DNA from 3 places in the Stutzerimonas sp. FeSN7 genome. Region 3 is predicted to be linked to each of the others. Evidence: predicted binding sites of a transcription regulator. Region 3 holds the regulator's gene; each other region holds the start of a gene.

Region 1 (4,636 bases), 1.3 Mb from region 3:
GGCACGCCCTGCGCCGTGACGGTGTTGACCGAGAAGATCCGGCCCGGCACATAGACCATCTCCCGCAGCGTGCCGCTGACCGGCATATGCACGCGGTGGTAGTCCTTGGGCGATAGGTACACTGTGGCGAAGGCGCCGCCCATGAACGGTGCTGCACGCTCATGATCGCCGCCGAGCAGCTCCATGGCGCTGAAACTGTGGCCCTTGGCCTGGAAGATGCGGCCCTGCTCGATCTTGCCGAGCTGGCTGATGGCGCCGTCGCAGGGGTTGAGGATCGCGCCGGGCGTGCTGTCCAGCGGACGGGCGCCGTCCTTCAGGGCGCGGGTGAAGAAGGCGTTGAAATGTCCGTAGGCCGTCGGCTCCTCGATCTGCGCCTCGCGCATGTCGACCTGAAAATGCCGGACGAACCACTTGATGAACGTGTTCTTCACCCAGGGCAGGCGGCATTCGGCCAGGCAGCCGGCCAGGCGGGAAATCAGGTGATGCGGCAGCACATACTGGCTGATGACGAACAGGCGGTCTTTCATGTGTGTCCTTTTCATTGCTGCACCGGGGTGTCAGGCAGGTTGCCCCATTCGGCCCAGGAACCGGCATAGCCCTTGACGCGGGGATAGCCCAGCGCCTTGGCCAGCAGGTAGGTGAAGCCGGAGCGGTGGTGAGTCTGGCAGTGGGTGACGATTTCCTTGTCCGGAACGATGCCCAGTGCCAGCAGGCGCTCGGCGATGTCTTCGCGGATGCGCAACGCGCGGGCGGGGTCCATGGCGGCGGTCCACTCGAAATTGACCGCCCCGGGGATATGGCCTCCGCGGGCGGCGAAGAGCTTCTCGCCGCGGTATTCGGCCGGCGAGCGGGCGTCCCAGATCACCAGGTCGTCGGCGCCGAGGCGGCTCTCGATGTAGTGGCGGGTGGCGGTCGGGGCGTCGTCCACGACCAGGTGTGGTGTACCGGTCGCCGCTTCGGGTATCTCCCGGCTCAGCGGACGGGCTTCGTCCAGCCAGGCATGCAGCCCGCCGTTGAGATAGTGGTAGTGCCGGTGGCCGATCACGTCGAGCAACCAGATGAAGCGTCCGGCCCAGCCGCCGCCTTCGTCGTCGTACACCACGTACACCGCATCGGGGCGATGGCCCAGCGCGCCGAACACCCGTTCCAGCTGCGCCTGTTCGGGCAGCAGGCCTGGTGCGGGCGGTCGGCCCAGTTGGGTCTGTTTGGGATCGACGAAGCGGGCGCCCGGCAGGTGGCCTTCGGCATAGCGGGCAGCACTGGTCAGGTCGACCAGGATCAGCTCGGGCGCATCGAGGCGGGTGGCCAGATCGGCGGGCTCGATCACCAGTGGCAGATTGGAAAAGGCGGACACGGCAGGCCTCGACTAGTCGTTGAAGGGGCGAAGTCTAGCGAAAAAGCTCAGCCCCCGCGCCTGCCGAACAGACTCAAAGCGCGCTCGATGCATTGTGATGTTTTAGCGAATGTTTGCACGCTGGCGTCGGACAGCGGCGCGCCGTTCTGATCGGCCACGACCAGCATCAATACCCGACCGTCGACGCCCAGTGAGCGAAGTAGCAGGTGTTCGCCGGCGAACAGTGCCTTGAGGCCGCCGGGCAGCAGAGCGGAAAACTGTGCCATGTTGGCCGGCTGCAGACGCAGCTGGGCCGGTTTTTCCAGCAGGCGACGCACGACCTGGCTCTGCTCCGGTGCAAGCGTCAACCGTGCGGCATCGCCGGGCAGGCCGACGCATTGCTGGGCGACGAGGCGGTTCTGCTTGCGATCCACCAGCAATACCAGCGAGCGTTGCATGCCGGCGCTGGTCAGGGCCTGGCTGGCGGTGGCGGTCAGCTGCAGCACGTTGCTGAACGGGCTGGGTTCGGCAAGCAGGCGGCGGCAGTGTTCGCGCCATTCGGTCAGATCGGCCGTCGGTGCAGATGTGGCCGCGGGTACTTCGCGCAACACCTGGAAGCGGCTGCCACTCGGCCACAGCAACCCTTGGGCGGGGTGCCAGAGATCGGTCGCGCCGAAATCGCGGGCGCTGATGACTGCCTGCTGGTGCACCATCTGCTGCAATTCCCCCAGCGGGACCTGCAGATACAGCCCGGCCAGGCGTTGCCAGCGCAGGCTGTGGATGCCGCTCCAGCTGTGGTGCGCCGACAGCGCCAGGCCGTTGGCCAGTACGATGGTGTTACTCGGCAGCGTCAGCCAGCGCCGCAATTCCGGATCGGCGTCGAGCATCTGCTGCTGGTGCAGCGGGTGCTCGTTGTCGTGGGCGATGTGCAGCGCCTTGATCAGCCTGCGCCGGTCGGCGCCCAGCAGGCGGTAGCCCTGAATGATCCAGTCCGGCAGGCGCCAGTGCTCGGCGAGCGCGAGGCACAGTTCAAGCAGGGAAACGCCGAGCAGTTCGCGCTCGACGCGGCTGGCCGGCTCGCCCTTGACCAGCACTCGCTGCTCCCAGGCGTCCAGCAGATGCGGATAGGCGCCGACCAGCGCCCAGGCCGGGGCGAGAAACAGCAGGCTGCCCCAGTGGATGTCCTGCCACAGCCGTGCGAGGCGGGCGGCGAACAGTCCGTTGGCCTGCTGGCTGGCATGCCGGCTGATCAGCACCACCTGACGCAGCGGCCGCGGCATGTCCTGGGCCTCCATCGCCGGTATGCGAGCCAGCAGCGCCTCGGCGCGTTGCAGGCCGATGCGGCTGAGCGCGACCTCGAGGCTTTCCGCTGGCTGGCCATCGCCGATGCCGCGATTGGCTTCCTGAATGAAGCGCAGCGCCAGCACCGGGCTGTCCTGAATCAGCTCGGCAATCTGCCGCATCGACTTGCTGGCGTCGCGCAGCGCCAGGCGCACCTTGCCATGAACGGCGGCGAAGGCGGGCAGGGGAGCGTCGTCGAGTGCCTTGATCCAGGCAGGTAGCGTACGGGGCAGCGGGGGTGTGGTGGTCATGGCCGAACTAGCTTTTCATCGGGATGGCCTTTAGTCTGGCGCAAAAGTTCCGATAACCAGAACAATTCTTCCAACATTCCTTCTGCAAGGCCGTACGGCGGGGTTTTGCGGCAGTTGTTGCCGCAGTCCGAACGGCTCGTAATCAGGTTCCAGACGTACCTCCTATGGTCAAAATCATCGGCATCATCGTCGTGTTCGCCAGCGTGCTGGGCGGGTTCGTACTATCCGGCGGCAAGATCGGCGCGCTCATCCATCCCTTCGAGGTGATGATCATCGGCGGCGCGGCGCTGGGTGGCTTCCTGCAGGCCAACCCGGGCAGCACCACCATGATCGTCTTCAAGAAGTCGCTGAAGATGTTCAGCACGCGCTTCACCCACGCCTATTACCTGGAAGTGCTCAGCCTGCTCTACGCGATTCTGAACAAGAGCCGCCGTGAAGGCATGATGGCCATCGAGGCTGACCTCGAGGACCCGGCCGCGAGCCCGCTGTTCAGCAAGTACCCCGGCTTCCTGCAGGACGAGCGGATGACCGCCTTCACCTGCGACTACCTGCGCATCATGTCTTCCGGCAACATGGCGCCCCATGAGCTGGAAGGCCTGTTCGACATGGAGCTGACCAGCCTGAAGGAGGAACTCGATCATCCGGCCCACGCGGTCAGCAAGGTGGCCGACGGTCTGCCGGCGATGGGTATCGTCGCGGCGGTGCTGGGTATCGTGATCACCATGTCCATCCTCGCTGAGGCGGACAACGCGATGATCGGCTACAAGGTGGGGTCGGCGCTGGTGGGTACCTTCCTCGGTATTCTCGCCTCCTACGGCTTCTTCGGCCCGCTGGCGGCGGCGCTGGAGCACGATGCCAAGGAGGAGCTGAACGTATACGAATCCATCAAGGCGACCCTGGTGGCCTCGGCGTCCGGCATGCCGCCGAGCCTGGCCGTCGAGTTCGGCCGTAAGGTTCTCTATCCGGCGCACCGCCCGAGCTTCTCCGAGCTCGAGCAAGCCATGCGTGGCAGCTAAAGGTTCGCCATGAACAATACCCAACCGATCATCGTCAAGCGGGTCAAGAAGGTCGCTGGCGGTCATCACGGTGGCGCCTGGAAGATCGCCTTCGCCGACTTCGCCACGGCGATGATGGCGTTCTTCCTGGTGATGTGGCTGATGAGTTCGGCCACGCCGGAACAGAAGAAACTCATCTCCGGCTATTTTCAGGACCCCATCGGGTTCACCGAAAGCGCCAGCCCCCATGTCATCGATCTGGGCGGCACGCCGACGCCTTCGCCGGACCGCACCCTCAATCCCGAGCTGGAGCCGGCGCAGAGCGAGGCGCAGATCGACGCCCAGCAGGCCGAGACGTTCGCCGAGCAGATCGAGCGCGAGCGGCTGGAGTTGCTGCTGCAGGAACTGCAGAACAAGGTCGACGAGAACCCCGAGCTGCAGAAGTTCAAGGACCAGATCCTCTTCGAGATCACCCAGGACGGCCTGCGCATCCAGATCATGGATGCCGAGAACCGACCGATGTTCGCCCTCGGCAGCGCCCAGCTACAGCCTTACTTCGAGGACATCCTGCTGGCGCTGGTGGACACCATCGCCGCGGTGCCGAACAAGATCAGCATCAGCGGGCACACCGACGCCAAGCCGTTTTCCGGGCGTGGTGACTTCGGCAACTGGGAGCTGTCGGCCAGCCGCGCCAACGCGGCTCGGCGAACGCTGGT
Region 2 (4,636 bases), 600 kb from region 3:
TTGAACTGCGCATCGCGGGCAGCCTGGACCAGCTCGCGGGTCTGCTCTTCGGTCTGGATGCGGTTGACGGCGATCTGCACCTGCTCGTCGAAGTCCTGCACACCGAAGCTCAGACGGTTGAAGCCCAGCTTGCGCAGGCCGTGGATCTGCTCGGGCGTGACAGTGCGCGGGTCGACTTCCAGGGAGAACTCATGGTTGTCGCTGTCATCCATGTTGAACGCCTGATGCAGACTGGCCATCAGGTCAGCCAGCTGCTCGCTGGTGAAGTAGGTCGGCGTACCGCCCCCCAGGTGCAGCTGGGTCAGCTTGCGCGAGCGGTCGAACAGCGCACCCTGCATGGCGATCTCGCGCTTGAGGTACTCGAGGTACTCGACGGCGCGCTCGGTCTTGTGGGTGATGATCTTGTTGCAGGCGCAGTAGTAGCACAGGCTCTTGCAGAACGGGATGTGGATGTACACCGACAGCGGCTTGGGCGGCTGGGCCTGATTGCTGCGCGCAGCGGCAGCGCGGTAGTCGTCCTCGGCGAAGGCCTGATGGAACTGCGGGGCAGTAGGGTAGGACGTGTAGCGTGGACCGGGACGGTCGTATTTCTCGACCAGGGCCCGGTTGAAGCTCGGCAGTTGGTCCATTGTTCGTTTCACCTAAGGGTTGAATTCGGAGTCGGAAGCGGAACGCGGTGCCACCCTCGGGTGTTTCCGGCTCAGGCAGGTCATGGGCGCGAATTATGGACGATCAGGCCTCATGCGCCGACTGTCTCAGATCAAGAATAGCGCCCCGCACCGCACCGCTGGGCGGGATGCAGGGCGCAGAAGACGCGAGACCGCGGCTGGCCTCGCGTGCGTGCTCAGAGCTTGAACTGGCCGACCAGACGGTTCAGTTCGGTAGCCAGGCGCACCAGTTCATCGCTGATCTGCGAGGTTTGTGCCGCGTCGGCCGAGGTGGTGTCGGCAATGCGGCTGATGGTGGTGATGTTGCGGTTGATCTCCTCGGCCACCGCACTCTGCTGTTCGGCAGCCGTGGCGATCTGGGTGTTCATCTCGTTGATGGTGCCCACTTCGTTGGCAATCACGCTCAGGCTCTGTGCGGCTTTCTCGACGCACTGCGAGCCGGAACGCGCACGCAGCTGCGCCTCCTTCATCGCCTGTACCGCGTTGCGCACGCCGCTTTGCAGCTGCTCGATCATGGCCTGAATTTCTTCGGTGGACTTCTGCGTGCGCGAGGCGAGGGTACGCACCTCGTCAGCCACCACCGCGAAGCCGCGGCCCTGTTCGCCGGCGCGGGCTGCTTCGATCGCGGCGTTCAGCGCCAGCAAGTTGGTCTGCTCGGCGATGCCGTTGATCACGCCGAGCACCATGTCGATGCTGGCGCTGTCGCTCTCGACCCGCTGGATCACCTCGGCGGCCTTTTCGATTTCGGCGATCAGCACTTCGATACCATCCAGCGCTTCGCTGGCGACCTTCACGCCGGCCTTCGATTCATTGTCCGCTCCGGTGGAAGCAGTTGCCGTATGGCTGGCGTTGCGCGCCACTTCCTGCACAGTGGCACTCATCTCGTTCATCGCCGAGGCGACCAGATCTGTCTCGCTGCGCTGGTCGTTGACCGCGGCCAGGGTCTTTTCCGCGACATGGGAGACGCGTTCGGACACATCGGTGAGCTGGTGCGTGACCCCGGCGACTGCTTCCAGGCTATGGCGGAACTTGCCGATCATGCGGTTGAAGGCATCGCCCATGGCGCCGATTTCATCCTTTGCACCGACCGCGACACTGCGGCTGAGGTCCTCGTCTTCGGCCATGCTGTCCATGGTGTGGCGCATGGCGTTGATACGACGCAGGATCACATGGCGGACGGTCATGCACATCACCACCACGCCGACAATCAGCAACAACAACTGGATCGCGCCGCTGACGAGGATATTGCGGTCGACCTCCTGATCCAGCGCCTTGAGGTCGTAGCTGATGCGCACGGCGCCCATGACGGCGTTCTCGGCGACCTGGTGGCAGGTCAGGCAGTTGGTTCCGCGGTAGTCGGCATGGGCAAGGATCGGGTTGATCACGGTCAGCACCCGGCCGCCATCCTTCTTGTCGATCTGAATGATCGACTCGCCCGTCAACGCCTGACGATCGAGCGCGTCGGCAGGCGCCTGATGCGCGTAACCGGGACCGAACACCTTGGTCACTTCATCGCCTCGGATGATGCGCGCATCGATGACGCCGGGGCGTGCCAGGATCTTGTTTCGCAGCACCTCGCGCTGCGCCATGGTACCGGTCAGCATCATGGTGTTGATGCTGTCGAAGTACGAGTCGGCGGCATCCTTGGTCTGCTGCTCGACCACCTGCAGAACCAGCCGCTTCTCCGTGCTGGCAGCGATGAACAGCGAGGCCGACATGATCGCCACCAGCACCAGCACCAGCGCCAGGTTGATCTTCGTCTGCACGGACATTTGTCGAGGGGCGGAGTTGTTCATGGTTTTCCTTAGTACTACTGCCACGCGGAAGGTAGCTGTCACTGCACTCTTGTTTTATTGGTTTCCCATGACGACGCAGCAACGAGCTGGGCGATCTGAAGCTCGTATCGGCTAGTAGCGTGGATTCTTGAAACTTCGAAGCCGGTGGTAGCCTTGCGCCATTATGGCGCGCGCTATGGTATTGCTTTCTGAGGAATGTGAACCACGTCGCTCGACCAATGACGGAGCAAATGCAGCTTTCACTGACTCAGGTCATGAGTTCGAGGGCAGCGGCGGCGGTCCTGGTTGGCATCTTGCTGTAACCGCGCACTGCTAAAGAACAGAAGCGGCGTCATGCATCACGCCGGTGCGAATGGGCATGAGACATAGCGCCGCTTTACAGAATGGCAAAGCGATATTAGCGTTGCCGACCCGTCTGGCAGGCGATTGGAAAGGACGTCAGTGAACGGGCATCTTTTCTGCATTCCTCCGTTGCGTTCGCTGCGAACCCCTTATGAAAACGATGGTCGTAGGCTCTACGCCGGCAAGACCGGGCAACACCGCAAGGCAGCTGCTGTTCCTACAAGCAGTGCATCGATTGGAACCTTCATTTCAAGGACTCACATGATCAAGAAATGCCTTTTTCCCGCTGCCGGATATGGCACCCGTTTTCTCCCCGCAACCAAGGCCATGCCCAAGGAAATGCTGCCGGTGGTGAACAAGCCGCTGATCCAGTACGGGGTAGAGGAGGCGCTGGCGGCAGGGCTCACGCAGATCGCCATGGTCACCGGGCGTGGCAAGCGCTCGCTCGAAGACCACTTCGATATCAGCTATGAGCTCGAGCATCAGATTCGCAACACCGACAAGGAAAAGTACCTCGTCGGTATTCGTCGCCTGATCGACGAGTGCAGCTTTTCCTACACCCGTCAGGTGGAAATGAAGGGGCTGGGCCACGCAATTCTCAGCGGCCGTCCGCTGATCGGTGACGAGCCGTTCGCCGTGGTGCTGGCAGACGACCTGTGCATCAACCTCGATGGCGACCCGGTGCTGGCGCAGATGGTCAAGCTGTACAACCAGTTCCGCTGCTCGATCGTGGCGATCCAGGAAGTACCGCCGGAAGAAACCAGCAAGTACGGCGTGATTGCCGGCGAGATGATTCGCGACGACATCTTCCGCGTCAGCCACATGGTCGAAAAGCCCAAGCCGGAAGACGCCCCGTCGAACCTGGCGATCATCGGCCGTTACATCCTCACCCCGGACATCTTCGAGCTGATCGAGCAGACCGAGCCGGGCAAGGGAGGTGAAATCCAGATCACCGACGCGCTGATGAAGCAGGCAAAGGACGGTTGCGTGCTGGCCTACAAATTCAAGGGACAGCGTTTCGACTGCGGTAGCGCCGAGGGTTACATCGAGGCGACCAACTTCTGCTACGAGAACTTCTACCTCACCGGTAAGGCGTTCTGATCCAGTCGGGCCACCTCAGGGTGGCCCGATCGTTTTATGGCGGGGGCAATTCCTCGGCGCCCGGCCCGAGCGGCTGGCCATAGCTGAACTCCACATAGTTGCCCGCCGGGTCGCGTACCCCACAGTAGTAGCCCACCGGATAGGGCTCGTCGCGCGGCTCCCAGATCAAGCAGCCATCCGCGCGCGCCAATTCGGCTACCGCATCCACTTCCTCCCGACTGGCCATGGCGAAACCGAAATGGCTGTAGTCGTTCTCCGCCAGCGAGCGATCCATGCCGCCCGGCATGATCACGAAGATGAATTCCCGCTCCTTGCCGGGCTCGGCCATCCAGACGATGCGTGAGCCTTTGCCCGGGCGTTCGTGGAACACCCGCATTCCGCAGAACCTCGTGTAGAAGGCGATACAGGCGTCCAGGTCTGGCACATGCAGCGCCAGGTGGGTGAGGGTGGGGCGCATGGGGCACTCCTTCGGTGAATCAGGCGCAAAGCCTGGGTTATGCTGTTCGCTACAGAAGGAGACAACTCTACATGGCTTACGACTTCGATCTATTCGTCATCGGTGCGGGTTCCGGTGGCGTACGTGCGGCGCGCTTCGCTGCAGGCTTTGGCGCGCAAGTGGCCGTCGCCGAGAGCCGCTACCTGGGCGGCACCTGCGTCAACGTCGGCTGTGTGCCGAAGAAGCTGCTGGTCTACGGTGCGCACTACGCTGAGGACATCGGCCAGGCGCAG
Region 3 (4,636 bases):
CGCCTTCCTGCTCGGCGGACAGCACCACTCGACCGGTACGCGGCTTGCCGGCGGCCTCGCGCTCCTCCGGCATCTCGATACCGTGGTCGACGGCGTTGCGCACCAGGTGCACCAGCGGATCGGCCAGGGCCTCGACCAGGTTCTTGTCCAGGTCGGTTTCCTCGCCCACCAGCTCCAGGTTGATCTCTTTCTTCAGGCTGCGCGCCAGATCGCGAACCAGTCGCGGGAAGCGACCGAAGACTTTCTTGATCGGCTGCATGCGGGTCTTCATCACCGCGCTCTGCAGGTCGGCGGTGACCACGTCGAGGTTGGAAACGGCCTTGGCCATCGCCTCGTCGCCGCTATTGGAACCCAGGCGCACCAGGCGGTTACGGACCAGCACCAGTTCGCCGACCATGTTCATGATCTCGTCGAGGCGCGCGGTATCGACACGCACGGTAGTCTCGACTTCGGCCGGAGCCTTGTCCGCCGCGGCCGGTGCCGGAGCGGCCGCCTTGCTCGCTGCCGCGGCCGGCTTGGCTGGCGCAGCGGCACGTGCGGGCTCCGCCTTGGGTGCCGCCTTTGCCGGGGCTGCCGCAACGGGCTCGGCCGGGGACGCATCGGCGACCGCCGGCTCGAACTTGCCCTTGCCGTGCAGCTGATCGAGCAGCGCTTCGAACTCGTCGTCGGTTATTTCGTCGCCGGACGCCGCGGGCGCACTGTCCTTGGCGGACTCGGCGCCGGCCGCTTCGGCCGACGAGCCGACTGGCTCGAACTTGCCCTTGCCGTGCAGCTGGTCGAGAAGCGCTTCGAATTCCTCATCGGTGATTTCATCACCGGTCTTTGCAGCGGCTGCATCCGGCGCAACAGGTACCGCAGGCGCTGCGGCGCTGGCCGGTGCCGAGAACTGGCCCTTGCCATGCAACTGATCGAGCAGCGACTCGAATTCGTCGTCGGTGATCTCGTCGGTAACGGGGCCGTGTTCGGCCTCGCTCGCAGCCGTCTCGCTCGCAGCCGGCTGGATCGCGTCGAGCAACTGCTCGAACTCGCTATCGGCGCCAGCGGGCTCGGCCTCAGGCTCGGCGACCACCTGCGGGGCAGCCGGAACGACTGGCGCCGCATCGGCGGAAGCGGGCTCGGCGAGGCGCGCAAGCGCAGCCAGCAGCTCGGGTGAGGCTGGCGTCGGTTCGACGCGTTCGCGGACCTGACTGAACATTTCGTTCACGGCGTCCAGCGCCTGCAGAACGACATCCATCAGTTCGGAATCGACGCGACGCTCACCCTTGCGCAGGATGTCGAAGACGTTTTCGGCGATATGGCAGCACTCCACCAGCTCATGAAGCTGAAGGAAGCCTGCACCGCCCTTGACCGTGTGGAACCCGCGAAAAATCGCATTGAGCAACGCCATGTCATCGGGGCTGCTTTCCAGCTCCACGAGTTGCTCGGACAATAGTTCGAGAATCTCGCCGGCCTCTACCAGGAAGTCCTGGAGGATTTCTTCATCGGCGTCGAAGCTCATATTCACTTCCCCTAAAAGCCCAGGCTTGAAAGCAGATCATCGACATCGTCCTGGCCGGAAACGACGTCTTCACGCATATCGGCATGCATCTGCGGACCTTCACCGTTGGAAGGCATTTTTTCTTGTTTTTTCTTCTCTTGCTCGGCGCGCATGGCATCGCGGTCGTGCTGGATGCCGGCAACGCGGTCCACCTGCCCCGCCATGAGGACGAGATTGAGCAGGTTGCTTTCAAGCTCGGTGATCAGTCGGGTCACCCGCTTGATCACCTGGCCGGTTAGATCCTGGAAGTCCTGGGCCAGCATGATCTCGCTGAGATTCTGCGAAAGCTGGCTGCCATCGTTCATGCTGCGCTGCAGGTACTGGTCGATGCGCTTGACCAGATCGCGGAACTGCTCGGCATTCATGTCACGGCGCATGAAGCGCTGCCAATCGGCCGTCAGGCTCTGGGCCTCGTAGCTGACATAGTTCACCAGCGGGGCCGATTCCTCGACCAGGTCCATGGTGCGATTGGCGGCTTTCTCGGTCATTTCCACCACGTAGGACAGACGGTCGGTGGCATCGGTGATCGGTGACGGGTCGCCGCCCGTGGCGCAGGTATCCATCTCAAGCTTGACGATGGCGTTGTGCAGCTCGCGCGTGAGCTTGCCCACTTCCTGATAGAGCCCGTTGTTGCGCACCTGATTGAGCTCGTTGAACATCTGCGTCGCTTCATCGAAGCGGCCTTGCTGCAGGCTTTCAATCAGGCGGGGTGCGTTGGCCTTCAGAGTCGCTTCGAACTCTGCCAGGCTTTGGTCTGCTTGCGTCATAGTGCCCTCGCGGCGTTACTGCTTCAGCCGTTGACGCGCTCGAAGATCTTCTCGATCTTTTCCTTGAGCACCTGGGCGGTGAAGGGTTTGACCACATAGCCATTGACCCCGGCCTGGGCCGCTTCGATGATCTGATCGCGCTTCGCCTCGGCGGTCACCATCAGTACCGGCAGATGCTTGAGGCGCTCGTCCGCGCGCACTGTGCGCAGCAGATCGATACCGCTCATGCCCGGCATGTTCCAGTCGGTGACCAGGAAATCGAAGCTGCCGCTTTTCAGCATCGGCAGTGCGGTGGTGCCGTCGTCCGCCTCGGCGGTGTTGGTGAACCCCAGATCACGCAAGAGGTTCTTGATGATTCGTCTCATCGTCGAGAAGTCATCGACGATGAGGATTTTCATGTTCTTGTCCAAGTCGACCTCCGTAAGTCCCAAAATGCCTCAGCAAACCGAGCACGTCATACCGCAAACAATTGTCAATTGGCGCGCCATTCGCCGAGGCGTGCACGCAAGCGCGCAGCACACTGGCTATGCAACTGGCTCACACGCGACTCGCTGACTCCCAGCACCTGACCAATTTCCTTCAAGTTCAACTCTTCGTCGTAATACAGCGACAGCACCAGCTTCTCGCGTTCGGGCAGATTGCCGATGGCATCGGCCAGCGCCTGCTGGAAACGCTCGTCCTCCAGATCGCGAAACGGTTCCGGATGGGTGCTGCTCGCGTCTTCCTGCAGTTCGCCGTGCTCGCCTTCCTGCAGCAGATCGTCAAAGCTGAAGAGGCGGCTGCCCAGCGTGTCGCCGAGAATGGCGTAATACTCGTCGAGGCTAAGCTTAAGTTCGGCCGCAACCTCGTGATCTTTAGCGTCACGCCCGGTTTTCGCCTCGATGGCGCGGATCGCCTCGCTGACCATGCGCGAGTTGCGGTGCACCGAGCGCGGCGCCCAGTCCCCCTTGCGAACTTCGTCGAGCATGGTGCCGCGGATGCGGATACCGGCGTAGGTTTCGAAACTGGCACCTTTGCCGGCGTCGTATTTCTTCGCTGCTTCCAGCAGTCCGATCATTCCAGCCTGGATCAGATCGTCCACCTGCACACTGGCAGGCAGGCGCGCCAACAGGTGGTAAGCGATTCGCTTGACCAACGGGGCGTACTGATCGATCAGGCGGTACTGCGCATCCTTTGCCTGAGCCTTGCTGTAATACATAGCGGATCCGGCACCTGTCATTCGTGGCTGGGTGAAGCGGGGCTGATGAGGCGCTCTACGAAGAATTCGAGATGGCCCCGCGGTGTCGCCGGCAGCGGCCAGGTATCGACCTTCTGCGCGATCGCCTTGAAGGCTAGTGCACATTTCGAGCGCGGATACGCTTCATAGACCGCACGCTGTTTCTGTACCGCCTTGCGCACGGCCTCGTCGTAAGGCACGGCGCCGACGTACTGCAATGCGACATCGAGAAACCGTTCGGTAACCTTGGTCAGTTTGGCGAACAGGTTGCGACCTTCTTGCGGCGCATGGGCCATGTTGGCCAGCACGCGGAAGCGGCTGATGCCGTAGTCACGATTGAGCAGCTTGATCAGCGCATAGGCGTCAGTGATCGATGTCGGCTCGTCGGTGACCACCAGCAGCACCTCCTGCGCGGCGCGCACGAAGCTGACCACCGAGTCGCCGATACCGGCCGCGGTGTCGATGATCAGCACGTCGATCTCGTCGCCCATCTCGCTGAATGCCTGGATCAGCCCTGCGTGCTGCAGGGACGACAGTTGCACCATGCTCTGGGTACCGGACGCTGCCGGCACGATGCGAATGCCACCTGGTCCCTGGATGAGCACGTCACGCAGATCGCACTCGCCGGCGATTACATCGGCCAGGGTGCGCTTGCTGGTCAGACCCAGCAGCACGTCGACGTTGGCCAAGCCGAGGTCGGCGTCGAGCAGCACCACGCGCCGACCGAGATCGGCCAGGGCCAGCGCCAGATTGACCGACACGTTGGTCTTGCCGACGCCACCCTTGCCGCCGGTCACCGCAATCACCTGTACGGGATGCATACCCATGTTCACACGCCTATACCTTGCTGGGGCCTTTCGGCCGGCGATGCGCACGCAGGGCACGCATCTGATTCATTCTGGTACCGCTGTCGCCACATCATCCAGCCCGCCGTGACGAACCGTTGTACAACCCGGCGAACATATCGGCCATGGTTTCCTCGCTCGGTTCCTCGCCGGATTGCAAACTCACCGCACGGCTCACCAGCTGATGGCTACGCGGCAGATGCAGGTCGTCCGGAATGCGCGGGCCGTCCGCGAGGTAGGCTATCGGCAAGTGCTGGCTGATTGTGAGCCC

What was found. The regulator FliA, encoded in region 3, starts transcription of late flagellar genes. The targets are predictions, from matches to a motif close to CTAAAGTTTNNNNNNNNNNNGCCGNTAA.
Region 1: the regulator FliA is predicted to act here: its motif matches at 2,954-2,981, upstream of motA (flagellar motor stator protein MotA).
Region 2: the regulator FliA is predicted to act here: its motif matches at 2,569-2,596, upstream of P5703_RS09855 (methyl-accepting chemotaxis protein).

The regions. Positions count from the first base shown of each region.
Region 1 is NZ_JARPMN010000001.1:235,311-239,946, forward strand. It holds gene asd (archaetidylserine decarboxylase) at 1-527, opposite strand, end outside; gene P5703_RS00965 (rhodanese-like domain-containing protein) at 539-1,354, opposite strand; gene P5703_RS00970 (HDOD domain-containing protein) at 1,402-2,925, opposite strand; gene motA (flagellar motor stator protein MotA) at 3,090-3,941, shown strand; gene motB (flagellar motor protein MotB) at 3,951-4,636, shown strand, end outside.
Region 2 is NZ_JARPMN010000001.1:2,124,027-2,128,662, reverse strand. It holds gene hemN (oxygen-independent coproporphyrinogen III oxidase) at 1-629, opposite strand, end outside; gene P5703_RS09855 (methyl-accepting chemotaxis protein) at 845-2,464, opposite strand; gene galU (UTP--glucose-1-phosphate uridylyltransferase GalU) at 3,068-3,907, shown strand; gene P5703_RS09845 (VOC family protein) at 3,942-4,364, opposite strand; gene gorA (glutathione-disulfide reductase) at 4,436-4,636, shown strand, end outside.
Region 3 is NZ_JARPMN010000001.1:1,526,506-1,531,141, reverse strand. It holds gene P5703_RS07150 (chemotaxis protein CheA) at 1-1,498, opposite strand, end outside; gene P5703_RS07145 (protein phosphatase CheZ) at 1,510-2,304, opposite strand; gene P5703_RS07140 (chemotaxis response regulator CheY) at 2,328-2,702, opposite strand; gene fliA (RNA polymerase sigma factor FliA) at 2,777-3,502, opposite strand; gene fleN (flagellar synthesis regulator FleN) at 3,520-4,347, opposite strand; gene flhF (flagellar biosynthesis GTPase FlhF) at 4,439-4,636, opposite strand, start outside.